Regions from separate parts of the Arthrobacter sp. V1I7 genome, predicted to be linked through region 2. Evidence: riboswitches for the same ligand, from Rfam matches in the RefSeq annotation. Region 2 holds a riboswitch; each other region holds the start of a gene.
What was found. A riboswitch is a leader RNA that binds a small molecule or an ion and turns the genes downstream of it on or off. The one in region 2 is predicted to bind S-adenosylmethionine.
Positions count from the first base shown of each region.

Region 1: another riboswitch for S-adenosylmethionine. It lies ahead of QFZ69_RS05600 (aminotransferase class V-fold PLP-dependent enzyme); the one in region 2 lies ahead of QFZ69_RS14310 (homoserine O-acetyltransferase).
Region 3: another riboswitch for S-adenosylmethionine. It lies ahead of QFZ69_RS00450 (DUF1737 domain-containing protein); the one in region 2 lies ahead of QFZ69_RS14310 (homoserine O-acetyltransferase).

Region 1 is NZ_JAUSYS010000001.1:1,182,785-1,187,056, forward strand. It holds gene QFZ69_RS05595 (class I SAM-dependent methyltransferase) at 1-364, opposite strand, end outside; partial or broken gene QFZ69_RS05600 (aminotransferase class V-fold PLP-dependent enzyme) at 441-1,884, opposite strand; SAM riboswitch class IV at 1,920-2,033, opposite strand; gene QFZ69_RS05605 (glutamyl-tRNA reductase) at 2,097-3,479, opposite strand; gene hisN (histidinol-phosphatase) at 3,668-4,272, opposite strand, start outside.
Region 2 is NZ_JAUSYS010000001.1:3,100,197-3,104,468, forward strand. It holds gene QFZ69_RS14305 (MFS transporter) at 1-1,061, opposite strand, end outside; gene QFZ69_RS14310 (homoserine O-acetyltransferase) at 1,262-2,440, opposite strand; SAM riboswitch class IV at 2,451-2,566, opposite strand; gene QFZ69_RS14315 (bifunctional o-acetylhomoserine/o-acetylserine sulfhydrylase) at 2,680-3,996, opposite strand; SAM riboswitch class IV at 4,059-4,174, opposite strand.
Region 3 is NZ_JAUSYS010000001.1:105,899-110,170, reverse strand. It holds gene QFZ69_RS00460 (glycosyltransferase family 2 protein) at 1-390, opposite strand, end outside; gene QFZ69_RS00455 (ATP-grasp domain-containing protein) at 559-1,506, opposite strand; SAM riboswitch class IV at 2,460-2,571, shown strand; gene QFZ69_RS00450 (DUF1737 domain-containing protein) at 2,670-2,918, shown strand; gene QFZ69_RS00445 (rhodanese-like domain-containing protein) at 2,915-3,334, shown strand; gene QFZ69_RS00440 (O-succinylhomoserine sulfhydrylase) at 3,335-4,272, shown strand, end outside.

The DNA of each region.
Region 1 (4,272 bases), 1.9 Mb from region 2:
GGTCGAAGGCTTCCGCGGCCAGCCCCGTGTCTTCGGCGGTGCCTTCGACGGCGGCCACGCCCGGCAGCGTCCGCCGGAGCTGCTCCAGCATGTCGGCGGAAGGGTCGACGGCGACAGTGTGCAGCCCGCGTTCGACCAGGAGGGCCGTGAACTTTCCCGTCCCGGCCCCGATGTCCGCTGCGTCGTTCGCGCCGGCGGGGATCAGCCAGTCTGCCGACTCGCCGGGATAGCCCGGCCGGGCGCGCTCGTAGTGCGCGCCGCCGTCCTGGAAACTCTGCCCGAGCTCCTGGCGTCGCTCGGAGTGCAGTTTAGGGCCACCGTGCAGTTTAGGGCCACTGTGCAGTCTCAGGCCACCGGGTGCCACGTGCGATCTCCTTCGGGCAAGGTCTGGTGGGTACCTTTCGAATGTACCGCATGCGGACCAGCCCGCGTTTCCTGCCTTAGTCCACCTCGGCGCACGGCGCGGCGCCGGCCGTACCCGGGGTGTTCGGTGCCCAGTGCGGGTAGCTGCGGTTGTCATTCGACGGAACCCAGCGGCCCGCGTCGACGACGTAGTCCCAGCCGAGGCCGGTCTGCCGCAGCTCCTGGATTCCGGCCAGGAGCCGCTGCGCGTCCTCGAGCCGCGAGCCGACGCCGAAGCTGGCCCGCAGCGATCCGGAGGGCAGGCCCAGCCGCTTGAGCAGCGGGTGGGCGCAGAACCGGCCGTCGCGCAGGCCGATGCCGTGTTCGGCGGACAGGTACGCGGCCACCAGTCCGGCGTCGTAGCCTTCCACCGAAAAGTTGACGACGCCGATCGTGCCGGCGCCCTGGCCGCGGTCTTCAGCGTCGGTGTCCGCGAAGATCTGGTGCACCGTCACGCCGTCGATCCGTCGAAGGCCCTCGACGAGGAAGGAACGGATTGCGTTCTCGTGGGCGTGCCACTGTGTCTGGTCCAGGGCCGCGATGACCTGGGTGGCCTTGGCCAGGGCGGCGGCGCCGAGGACGTTGGGCGAACCGCCCTCGTGCCGCGCCGGGCCGGTGGTCCAGCTGACGGTGTCGAGCCGGGCGTCGCTGACCGCGCCGCCGCCGGCCAGGTGCGGGGTGCCGGCGTCCAGCCAGTCGGGGCGGCCCACCAGCACGCCGGCACCGAACGGCGCGTAGAGCTTGTGGCCGGAAAAGGCGAGGTAGTCGACGTCGTCGGCGGCGATGTCGATGCGCCGGTGCGGGGGCCAGCTGGGCGGCGTCCACGACGATCCGGGCGCCGTACTCGTGGGCCAGGGCGGCCAGGGCGCGGACCGGCAGGATCTCTCCGGTGACGTTGGAGGCGCCGGTGACGGCGAGCAGGCTGACGCCGCCGTCCGCGAGCTGCCCGCGCAGCTTTTCGAGGGTCTCCGCAATCGTGGGGGCGGCCACGACGCTGCGGTGCGGCACCGTCTGCCATGGCAGCAGGTTGGCGTGGTGTTCGATATCGAGGTAGAGGACCTCGCCGGTGTGCCGGCCGTTTTCGACCGGCAGGCAGCCGGCCAGCAGGTTCAGCGAGTCGGTGGTGTTGCGGGTGAAGATCACGGAGTCGTCGGCACGTCCGCTGACAAACTCACGGACGATGTTGCGGGCGTTCTCGTAGACCGACGTGCTGATCTGCGAGGCGTAGCCGGCGCCGCGGTGGACGCTGGCGTAGTACGGCAGGATCTCGTTCAGGTAGGCCGACACGACGGACAGGGCGGGGGCGGAGGCTCCGTAGTCCAGGTTGGCGTAGCGGACGTGGCCGCCCTGGATCAGCGGCGCCTGGATCTCCGCCCCGGTGACCGCGGCGAGCGGCTGGCCGGCAACGGCGAAGCGGTCGCTGAGTGCCGCCTCCGTCGCGGAGCCGAAACCGGGGGTGGCGGGAAAAGTTGCAGTAGTCATGGGACCTCGCTCGAAAAAGGATCCCGTGCACCGGTGATCCGCGCTTGCCGGGTCCGTTCCGGACCGGCCAGGTCGTCACCCGGGGCACCCCACCGCGAATGGAGGGTTGCCGGCCAGCAAACCGGGGTTTAGCGCTGGCACTCGTGACCTGCTTCGAGCGTAGGACATCCCTGCCGCCGGAGAAAAGGCGGGCAGGAATGTGAAGCGTTTTGTTACGCCCTTTGCATCCCGGGCGGCACCTGGGCCGGTTGCGCAGCGCCGGCTACGGCGACGGGCCTCATCGGGCTGCCGAGCTGAACCGTGAGGCCGAACAAGGCGTCCAAGGCTGCGGCGTATTCGTCCTGACGGCCCTCGGTGGCCAGTTCCCGGGCGCGGACCGCGGGGAGATAGAGCAGACGCCGGACCAGGCGCCGCAGGGCAAAATTCACCTCGTCCGCTGAGGCGCCGCAGCCGTGTTGTTTGCTGACGCGCTCCATTTCGAGGTCGAGGACCCGGTGGATGTGCCGGCGCAGCGCGACGACGGCGGCGTCGACGACCCGGCTCGCCTCCTGTTCCTCGAAGCGCAGCGCGGCCTGCCGGACCAAAGCGCGGGCGAGGCGAAGCACCTCGGCGTCCGCCGGGGGAGCCGCATGCTGTACCGATTCCAGCGTAATGAGTTCAATGCCTGGCAGCTCCGCCACCCGCGGATCGAAATCATGACTGGGGGCGAGATCGATGATGGTGAGCGGACGGGCCGTGTCCGCCCTCCAACGCAGCAGCGAGGCGGAATCGATGCGCGTCCCTGTGCCGCTGCAGCCGATGACGAGGTCCGCACGGGCCACGGCCGATGGCAGCTGCAGGGCCGAAAGGGCGGTCCCTCCCCGGGCAGCGACAAAGGCATCCGCGCGGCCGGATTGGGAAAAAACGGAGATGGCGGAACACTGCCGGCCCCTGAGAATCTCCGCGATACAGGCGGCGTAGGCTCCGGTCCCGAAGAGGACCACGGACACATCGGCCGGGCCCGGCTGACCGGATCCGGCGGCAAGGTCCAGGGCCACGGACGCTATGGACCTGCTGGCACTGCGGAGCGAAGTCTGGGCCCCCACGTCCTTGGCCGTGCGGGAGGCCGCCTGGAACAGCCGGCCCAGACGCCCGCTGACGGTACCCGCAGCCTGGGCATCGGCGAAGGACCGCCGGACCTGGCCGGCGACTTCGCGCTCACCCACGACAACCGAATCCAGGCCGGCTGCAACGGCGAAGAGATGCTCCGTGGCCGACGGACCCTGGACGTGCTCGAAGAGGGAGTCGAGCCGGGAACCGGGCAGGCCGGTGCAGAAGGAGAGAGTGACCAGCACTTCGGCGCGGGCGGTGTCCGCATATGCCGACGACGGGACCTCGCAGTAGATTTCGAAACGGTTGCAGGTGGACAGGACCACGGACCCGGAAATGGCGGCGCTGCTGGCCAGGAGGTGCGGAGCGAGCTCGGCGGAAGCGGCGTGCAGCCGGGCCGCGGATTCGATGTCCAGGTCACGGTACTTCGCGACGAGCACCAGCAGAGCGGGGCAGTCCGCGGAGTTCCGGAGTTCGGGATCCACGGGTAGAAACGTTTCAGGCACGGTTGCTCTCCTCCCAACAGATGCCCCCACTATCTGCAGTCCGGCGGTGAGTCCGCCGCCGTGGACAGCGTCATACAGGAGGCTTGGGGATTCCTTGAGGAGCCGGGCCAGCCGGGGAGCCCGGCCAGGAAAACAACGACGGCGGCTGCCCCGCCCTGGGAGCATCCGCCGTCGGCCGGGGGTTCGGCTTACAGCAGGTCGTCGAGGCCCGGGTTGAGCCGCTTGAGGACCTCCGAGTGCAGGATGGAGTTGGTCGCCAGGGCGTTGCCGCCGAAGGGCCCGTCCTCGCCCTCGAGGGAGGTGAAGCGGCCGCCGGCTTCCGTGACGATCGGGACCAGGGCTGCCATGTCGTACAGGTTCAGTTCCGGCTCGCAGGCGATGTCGACGGCGCCCTCCGCCACCAGGCAGTAGGACCAGAAGTCGCCGTAGGCGCGCGTGCGCCAGACTTCCTCGGTCAGGCCGATGAACTCGTCGAGGTTCCCGCGTTCCTTCCAGCCGCCCAGGCTCGAGTAGGACAGCGAGGCGTCCGAGAGCTCGGAGATGTTGGAGACTTTCAGCCGGGTCGCGGAAGCGAGCGAACGCCCGGTGTAGGCGCCCGCACCCTTGGCCGCCCACCAGCGCTTGCCCAGCGCCGGGGCGCTGACGACGCCGACGACCGGCTCGCCCTCGTCCACGAGGGCGATCAGGGTGGCCCAGACCGGGACACCCCGGACGAAGTTCTTGGTCCCGTCGATCGGGTCGATGATCCAGCGCCGGGAGCCGTGGCCGGAGCTGCCGAATTCCTCGCCGAGGA
Region 2 (4,272 bases):
AGGCCGATGGTGATGGCGGCCAGGATGATGAGGTCGTTCTTGGTGTCCATCATCGGGAAGGCGAAGAAGCCCCAGGTGCCGCCGAGGATGGCGCCGGCCATGTAGACCGGCTTGCGGCCGTAGGCGTCCGAGAGCTTGCCGACCATCGGCACCGCGCAGAAGTGGATGAAGTGCGCGATCAGCAGGAGCAGCAGGATCCGGGACGTGTCGGTCTGGACGATGATCTTCAGGTAGGTGATGGAGAAGGTGACCACGAGGTAGTAGAGGATGTTCTCCGCGAAGCGCAGGCCCATGGCGGTGAAGACGCCGCGCGGGTAGCGGCGGAAGACCTCGGCGACGCCATAGCCCTTGTGCTCAACGACAACTTCCTTGCGGGCCTCCAGGAAGATGGGGGCGTCCTGGACCTTGGTGCGGATGTAGTAGCCGACGATCACGATCACGGCGGAGAGCCAGAACGCCACGCGCCAGCCCCAGCTGAGGAATTCGGCGGGAGAGAGCAGCGAGGACAGCGCGAAAAGCACACCGGTGGCGAGCAGGTTGCCCATCGGAACTGCGGACTGCGGCCAGGAGGACCAGAAGCCGCGGGACTTGCTGGGGCTGTGCTCGGCCACGAGGAGGACCGCGCCGCCCCATTCGCCGCCGACGGCGAAGCCCTGGACGAAGCGGAGGAAGACGAGCAGGGCCGGCGCCCAGTAGCCGATCTGCTGGAACGTCGGGAGGCAGCCCATGGCGAAGGTAGCGACGCCGACCAGGATGATGCTGAGCTGGAGGAGCTGCTTGCGGCCGAACTTGTCGCCGAAGTGGCCGAAGACGATGCCGCCGATGGGGCGGGCCACGAAGCCGACGGCGTACGTCACGAAGGCGGCAATGATGCCGTCCAGCTCGGTGCCGGAATTCGGGAAGAACAGCTTGCCGAAGACGAGGGTAGCGGCCGAGGCATAGAGGAAGAACTCGTACCATTCAACAACGGTGCCGGCCATGGAGGCCGTCACCACCTTCCTCAGGCCGGACGACTTGACGTCGGGCTCTTCGGGGCGCCTGGCGGCGTTTTGCGTGCTCATTTCGACTCCTTCGGTGTCTCCGTCGACACACTATGGACCAGCGGGAGGACGACGCCTGTGATTTGGACCACCCGGCGTCATTCTCAACGAGTATGGTCCCTCCCGGCCTCAGCCTCAACGGCCATTAGTGCAGAGCGCGTCTGCAAAAATGCACAAGTTCGCCCGTTTTGCTTGAAGCGGTGGCGGTTTTAGGGCAGGGCCTAGCCGAAGAAGTTCTCCCGGAGCTGCCCGTTGAGCTGGCCGATCTCGGTCAGGAAACCGTCGTGGCCGATCGGTGCCTGGATCACCTGCACCTCCACGGTCCCGGGCAGGGCCTCCGCGAGGGCGCGGGACTGGGCCGGGAAATACAGCCGGTCCGAGTCCACGGCTGCCACCAGGAACTCCGCCGTGGACGGCGCCAGGGCCTCCTCGAGTGCCCCGCGGCCGCGGCTGACGTCGTGGCTCATGAGGGCCTCGGTGATGGCGATATAGCTGTTCGCGTCGAATCGCCGGACGAGTTTGTTGCCCTGGTGGTCGAGGTAGCTTTCCACCTGGTAACGGCCCCGGCCGGACAGCGACCCGGCCTGCAACGGGGCCTCTGATTCCTGGGCATTCCGGCCGAAGCGTCCGTCCAGCTCGGCCGCGGAGCGGTAGGTGATGTGCGCGATGCGCCGTGCCAGGGCAAGGCCCGCCTCGGGTCCCGGGCCGCCGTAGTAGTCCCCGCCGTTGAAGCCGGGATCCTGGCGGATGGCGAGCGTCTGGGCCTGGGCGAAAGCGATCTGTTCGGCGGTGCTGCTGGCTCCGATGGAAATCACGGCGCAGCGCCGGACCCGCTCCGGGAAGGTCACGGCCCACTCCAGGGCGCGGGCCCCGCCGAGGGATCCGCCCAGGACCGCGTACCAGCTCCGGATGCCGAGGGCGTCCGCCAGCCGGGCTTCGGCTGCCGTGGTGTCGCGCAGGGTCACCAGCGGGAACCGGGAGCCCCAGGGTTTTCCGTCCGGAGCGGTCGTGGAGGGCCCGGTGGAGCCGTAGCAGCCGCCCAGGATGTTGATGGAGACCACGAAGTACCGGTCGGTGTCCACTGGGGCTCCGGGGCCGGCGAGCTGTTCCCACCAGCCGGGCTCCTCGCTGGCACCGCGGGTGACGTGGGTGTCGCCGGTGAGCGCATGCTCGATCAGCACCGCGTTGGAGCGGTCCGCGTTGAGGGTTCCCCAGGTTTCATAGGCGAGGGTGACATCGGGCAGCCGGGAGCCGGACTCGAGCTCAAGGTCACCGATCCGGAGATATTGCACCGTCCCGTCAGGAACGGTGCCAGGACCTGCCACCGCTGCTGGGCGGCTGGCCGGCGTGTCGGCGGTGATGCTTATGGGTGCACCCGTGCGGGTGGCGGCAATCGTCATGTGGGACCTCACTTCGCGCTTGCCCGCCGTCGGCAGACCGGCAGGCCAGGTCTTCACCCGGGGCACCCCGCCGCAAAAGGAGGGTTGCCGGCCAGCAAGCCGGGGCTGTCACTGGCACTCATGACCTGCCTCGAGTTTACGAAACGTTGCGCCGTTGTGGCGAAGATTGTGACGGCTATGTGACTCCCGGCCTGGTTCCGGTGCCCCAGCGCGCGGCCGCGGCACCGGAAACCGGCGAATCAGCCGGCCTTGGCCGCGCGGAAGCCGGCGTCGAGGTCGGCGAGGATGTCGTCAATGTGCTCCAGTCCCACGGAAAGCCGGACCAGGCCCGGATGGACGCCTGCGATGGTCTGCTGTTCGGGCGAGAGCTGGCTGTGGGTGGTGGAGGCCGGGTGGATGACCAGCGAACGCACGTCGCCGATGTTCGCCACGTGGGAGTGCAGCTCAAGGGCATCGACGAAGCGCTGGCCGGCCTCCGCTCCCCCGGCGAGAATGAACGAGACCACGGCTCCGGTGCCTTTAGGCCCATACTTGCGGCCGCGCTCATACCAGGGGCTGGATGGCAGCCCGGCGTAGGCAACCGATTCGACGTCGGCCCGGGCTTCGAGCCATTCGGCGACCCTGGTGGCGTTGGCAACGTGGCGCTCGACGCGCAGGCTCAGGGTCTCGATGCCCTGGGCGATGAGGAAGGCGTTGAACGGCGAGACGGCGGAGCCCAGGTCGCGCAGCAGCTGGACGCGCGCCTTGAGGATGTAGGAGAGGTTTGCGCCGAGCGCGCCGTCCTTGCCGAGGTCCCGCGCGTAGACGATGCCGTTGTAGGTCGGGTCGGGGGTGTTGAAGCCCGGGAACCGCTCCGGCTCGGCGCCGAAGTCGAAGTTGCCGGAGTCGACAATGACGCCAGCGATCGCGGCGCCGTGGCCGCCGAGGTACTTGGTGGCGGAGTGCACCACGATGTCCGCACCCCACTCGATCGGGCGGATCAGGTAGGGCGTGGAGAGGGTGTTGTCCACGATCAGCGGCACGCCGGCGTCGTGGGCCACGGCGGAAATTCCCTCAATGTCGAGGACGTCCTGGCGCGGGTTGGAGACCACCTCGCCGAAGAACAGTTTCGTGTTGGGCCGGACCGCACCGCGCCACTGCTCCAGATTGTCCGGATCCTCCACGAACGTCACGGAGATCCCGAATTTCTTCAGCGTATGGGCCAGCAGGTTGTAAGTTCCGCCGTACAGGCTGGGGCTGGCGACGACATGGTCACCGGCTTCCGCGATGTTGAGGATCGCGAAGGTCTCGGCGGCCTGGCCGGAGCTGAGCAGCAGCGCCCCGAGTCCGCCCTCCAGGCTCGCCACCCGCTGCTCCACGGCATCCTGGGTGGGATTGCCGATCCGGGTGTAGATCGGCGCAAGTTCGGCGAGCGCGAAGCGATTGGCTGCGCTTTCGGCGCTGGGAAACACGAACGACGTCGTCTGGTAGATGGGCAGGGAACGGGCGCCGGTGGCACTGTCCGGCTGCTGGCCGGCGTGGATCTGGCGGGTTTCAAAGGACCAGGCGTTGGACATCGGGATACTCCTCAGGACCGGGCACAGGCCGCCCCGGAGACCGTCGGCCCGGGTCGGTGCAGGCGCCGCGCTTGCCGGCCGGCGGGTGCCGGACGGCCAGGTCTTCACCCGGGGCACCCCACCGCGAAACGAGGGTTGCCGGCCAGCGAGCCGGGGCTGTCCGCTGGCACTCATGACCTGGCTTCAGTGTAGGAACGGCTTGCGGGCCCTGGATAGCTTTGTGACGAAGATGAAGTCTGCGCTCCGGTCCTGGTCCGGTCTTCGTCCGGCCGCCAT
Region 3 (4,272 bases), 3.0 Mb from region 2:
CGCGGCCAGCAGCCCGCCCCGACCCCGGTTCCAGCGGGCCGGCCAGTCATCCCCGTAGACGGCCCCGGTGCGCCGGTCCTCAAAGCCTTGAAGCATGCGGTCGACGGTGCACCGGCAGAAGATCGCGTCCGCGTCGACAAACATCAGTACGTCGCCCGCCGCATGCCGGGCGCCCAGATTCCGGGCTGCTGCCCGTCCTCCATGGGAGTGCCGCAGGACCTTGATCCGAGGATCCGCCACGGCGAAGGAGGCCATCAATTCCGCGGTGTTGTCCGTGGAGCCCTCGTCAACGAGGACGACCTCATACCGGGCGTAACGGGTCCGCGTGATAGACCGGACGCAGTTGTCGATGACGCTGGCCGCATTGCGGGCCGGAACAATGATCGACACGCTGGGCCATTCATCCCACAACGTGGGCACTCCCTGGCGCCGGCGCTGGCGGCAGGGAGCTCGAACCCCACCGCCAACGGCAGCGCGAGCAGCTGGACGAGTCCAAATACGGCGATCGGCAGGCCCGGGATGAGCAGCAGGAAAAGTTGGATACCCGGGTCTGCTGCGTCAAACCACGGCATAGGCGTACGCTCCGATTCCCTGCCGGAACGAGGCGGGGTTGAAAGAGGGAAGGTTGAAGGAGGCCAGGACTGCATCAAGCAGTTCCGGTGCCGACTCGCTGCTGGCCCCGAAGCGGGCGTTCACGTCCAGTACCACCGGCGTCCCGTCGTCCCGGCGCCGGACCGCGAGCTCGACAGGGCCCGTCAGTCCCAATGAACGGACGGCGGCCATCGCAAGGTTGCCGACGTCCATATCCTCGCCGGCCACGGCCCGGCGGACGCATCCGTCCGCCCTGCCCGGGTTTCCGTCTGCCGAGGTTGTCCTTTCTGCCACGATCACGAAGGGAGCCGTTCCGTTGTCCGCGGGGGTTCCAAAGACCAAGGGAAGGTATTCCGTCCCGGGAATGTATTCCTGCACGATCTGCCCGTCGGGCAGCGCTGCCCAGTCGACATGTTGGCTGCCGTCGATGAACATCACGGAACCTTCGCCGCGGCAGACTCTTGGCCTGACGACTACGGGGCCGTCCAGCGCCGCCATGGCGTCATCCGCGCCGGCGAAATCCCCGGGAACGCCGCAGCGCGGGACCGGGACTCCGGCCGTGCGGAGCTGCCAGGCGGTGAAGAGCCTGTCGTTGGCCAGTGCCACGGGTCCCGGGTCCCCGATAATGACGCGGACGTCCCGTCCGAAACCGGCGCGGGCGGCCGAGAGGTGGGTCAGCTCCTCGCTGGCCGCCGGAATGACGAGATTGATGCTCTCCCGGGCGACGAGGCGCCGTAGCGCCGGTACCATTTCCGGATCGGTGGCGGGGGGAACCCGGACCGCAGTGAAGCCCGCCCCTACCGGCAGTTCGCGGACGTCGGCTCCGAGGAAGGGAATGTCTCTGGACTTCAACTGCGCCGCTAGCGCGCGCCCGGCAGGGGCGCCGGCACCGGTGATCAGGATACGGGGTTTCACGGTTTCTCCATTCAATTCAATTCTGAGACGGCGCCCAGGGTGTGGCATGACCCTGCGCGACACGCCTTCAAGCAGCGGCGGTTTGCACCTTGAGGCCGCCGGAAGCGTGGCAGCCTCGCCTACCAGTAAAAGCGAGCGGCCTATCACAAGGCCCGAGTAGCCGATACTCGAAACTGGCTCCGGCGCATAGCCCGGGCGGACCCGCGATACGTGGACTGGGCTTCCGGCTACCCAGATGGCCCGCACCCGGGGCGAGCATGGGCCGCGAACCATGGGCATGTCCCACGCTGGTCCCGCTCGACCGGGGAGCATGTCCCACGCTGGCACGTTCGGCTGGAGAGCATGTCCCAGGCTGGCGCGCAGGGATGAGCATAGTGGCCCTATGTCCATCGCTGGTGCCCCCGGGAGGGCATGTCCACCACTCAGCGGGACGTCACGGGGAGAGCATGTCCACCGGTCGGAGGCAGGGATGGACATGGTGGCTCTATGTCCATCGCTTGTGCCACCGGGAGGGCATGTCCACTCAACGGGACGTCACGGGAGGGCATCTCCACCGGTCAGCGGGACGTCACGGCAGGGCATGTCCACCGGCCACGGGAGAGCATGCCCCACGGCCGCACGCAGGGATGGACATGGTGGCTCTATGTCCATCGCTGGTGCCCGCGGGAGGGCATGTCCACTCAGCGGGACGTCACGGGAGGGCATGTCCCACGCTGGCACGCAGGGATGGGCATAACGGCTCTATGTCCATTGCTGCCGCCTCGGGGAGTGCATGTCCACCACTCAGCGGGACGTCGCGGGAGGGCATGTCCACCGGTCATGGTTGAACGACCCTTACCGGACACCGGAGTGCGCCCGCAGGCTGACGTCCGCTCCGGGGAGGCAGGCGCCGGTTACGGAACATGACGGCGACGGCGGTGCGCCAGCGGGCCGCAGGTGTTACGTTTTTGCAGAGTAATGAGAACCGGCGTCAAGCCCTGACTGGCCGGTCGGCAACCCTCTTCGCGGCGGGGTGCCTCAGGTGAATACTCGGCATATCGACCATTCGAGCTGCAAGCGTGAAAAGAAGGAGTCCCGTCGTGCCCGACGCGTCCGCCCCCGCTGTTCCGAGGACAGCAACCGCCCCGTCCCCCGCTGTCCCCGGCTCTGCCGCCGAGGAAAAGCTGGCCTACCGCCTCTACACCGGCCCCGACGACCGCTCCTTCTGCGAGCGCGTTTCCACCGCACTGGCCGACGGCTACGTGCTGCACGGCAGCCCGTCCGCAACGTTCAACGGCAGCACCGTCATCGTGGCCCAGGCCGTGGTGCTGCCGGCCGCGATTGCCAGTGCGGACGCCGCCGTCGCCGATGCGGTGGAGGACCTGGACGGCGAAGCGTATGGCTTCGAAGATGTTATCGGGGGCCACGCATGAGCTACGCCGGAGACCTCAGCCCCCGGGATGCGTGGGCCAAGCTCGAAGCAGGCGCCATCCTGGTCGACGTCCGCACCGAGTCCGAATGGGCCCGCATCGGCATCCCGGAAACCGCGTCCGCGAACGAAAAGCGGACTGATCCGTTGTTCATCCAGTGGAACCTGGCCGGCGGCGTCCCCAATTCGCACTTCATTGAGCAGTTGAAGCAGCAAGCCCCGGATGCCGCCGGGACCGAACTCGTCTTCCTGTGCCGTTCCGGCGCCCGCTCCATCGCCGCCGCGAACGCCGCCACAGAGGCCGGCTTCGTCTCCTACAACGTCCTTGAGGGCTTCGAAGGCGCGCCGGACCAATACGGCGAACGAAACGTCAACGGCTGGAAGAACCGCGGGCTGCCCATCAACCCCGGAAAGATCTAAATGACTTTCAATCCCGACGCCGCCGCCTGGAGCGCCGAAACCCAGGCTGTCCGCGGCGGGCTCGACCGTACCGGCTTCCAGGAAACCACCGAGCCGATCTTCCTCAACTCCGGCTTCGTCTACGAATCCGCCGCCGCCGCGGAGCGGGCCTTCACCGGCGAGGACGAGCGGTTCGTCTACTCCCGGTACGGCAACCCGTCGGTCGCGACCTTCCAGGAACGGCTCCGGCTGCTTGAAGGCACCGAGGCGTGCTTTGCGACCGCGTCGGGCATGTCCGCGGTGTTCACCGCGCTCGGCGCGTTGCTCGGCGCCGGCGACCGCGTGGTCGCCGCCCGCTCGCTGTTCGGTTCCTGCTTTGTGATCCTCAATGAGATCCTGCCGCGCTGGGGCGTGGAGACGGTATTCGTGGACGGACCGGATCTGGAGCAGTGGCGTTCGGCGTTGTCGGAGCCCACGACGGCGGTCTTCTTCGAGTCGCCGTCGAACCCGATGCAGGAGATCGTGGACATCGCGGCCGTGAGCGGCCTGGCGCACGCCGCGGGCGCGACGGTCGTCGTCGACAACGTCTTTGCCACCCCGCTGTTGCAGCGCTGCGGCGATCTCGGCGCCGACGTGGTCGTCTACTCCGGCACGAAGCACATCGATGGCCAGGGCCGGGTACTCGGCGGCGCGATCCTGGGCACCAAGGAATTCATTGACGGTCCGGTGAAGCAACTCATGCGCCACACCGGCCCCGCGCTTTCGGCGTTCAACGCCTGGGTGCTCACGAAGGGCCTGGAGACCATGGCCCTGAGGGTGAAGCACTCCTCGGCATCGGCCCTGCGGCTGGCTGAATGGCTCGAGGAGCAGCCCGCGGTCAACTGGGTGAAGTACCCGCTGCTGCCGTCCCACCCGCAGTACGAACTGGCGGCGCAGCAGATGAAGGCCGGCGGCACAGT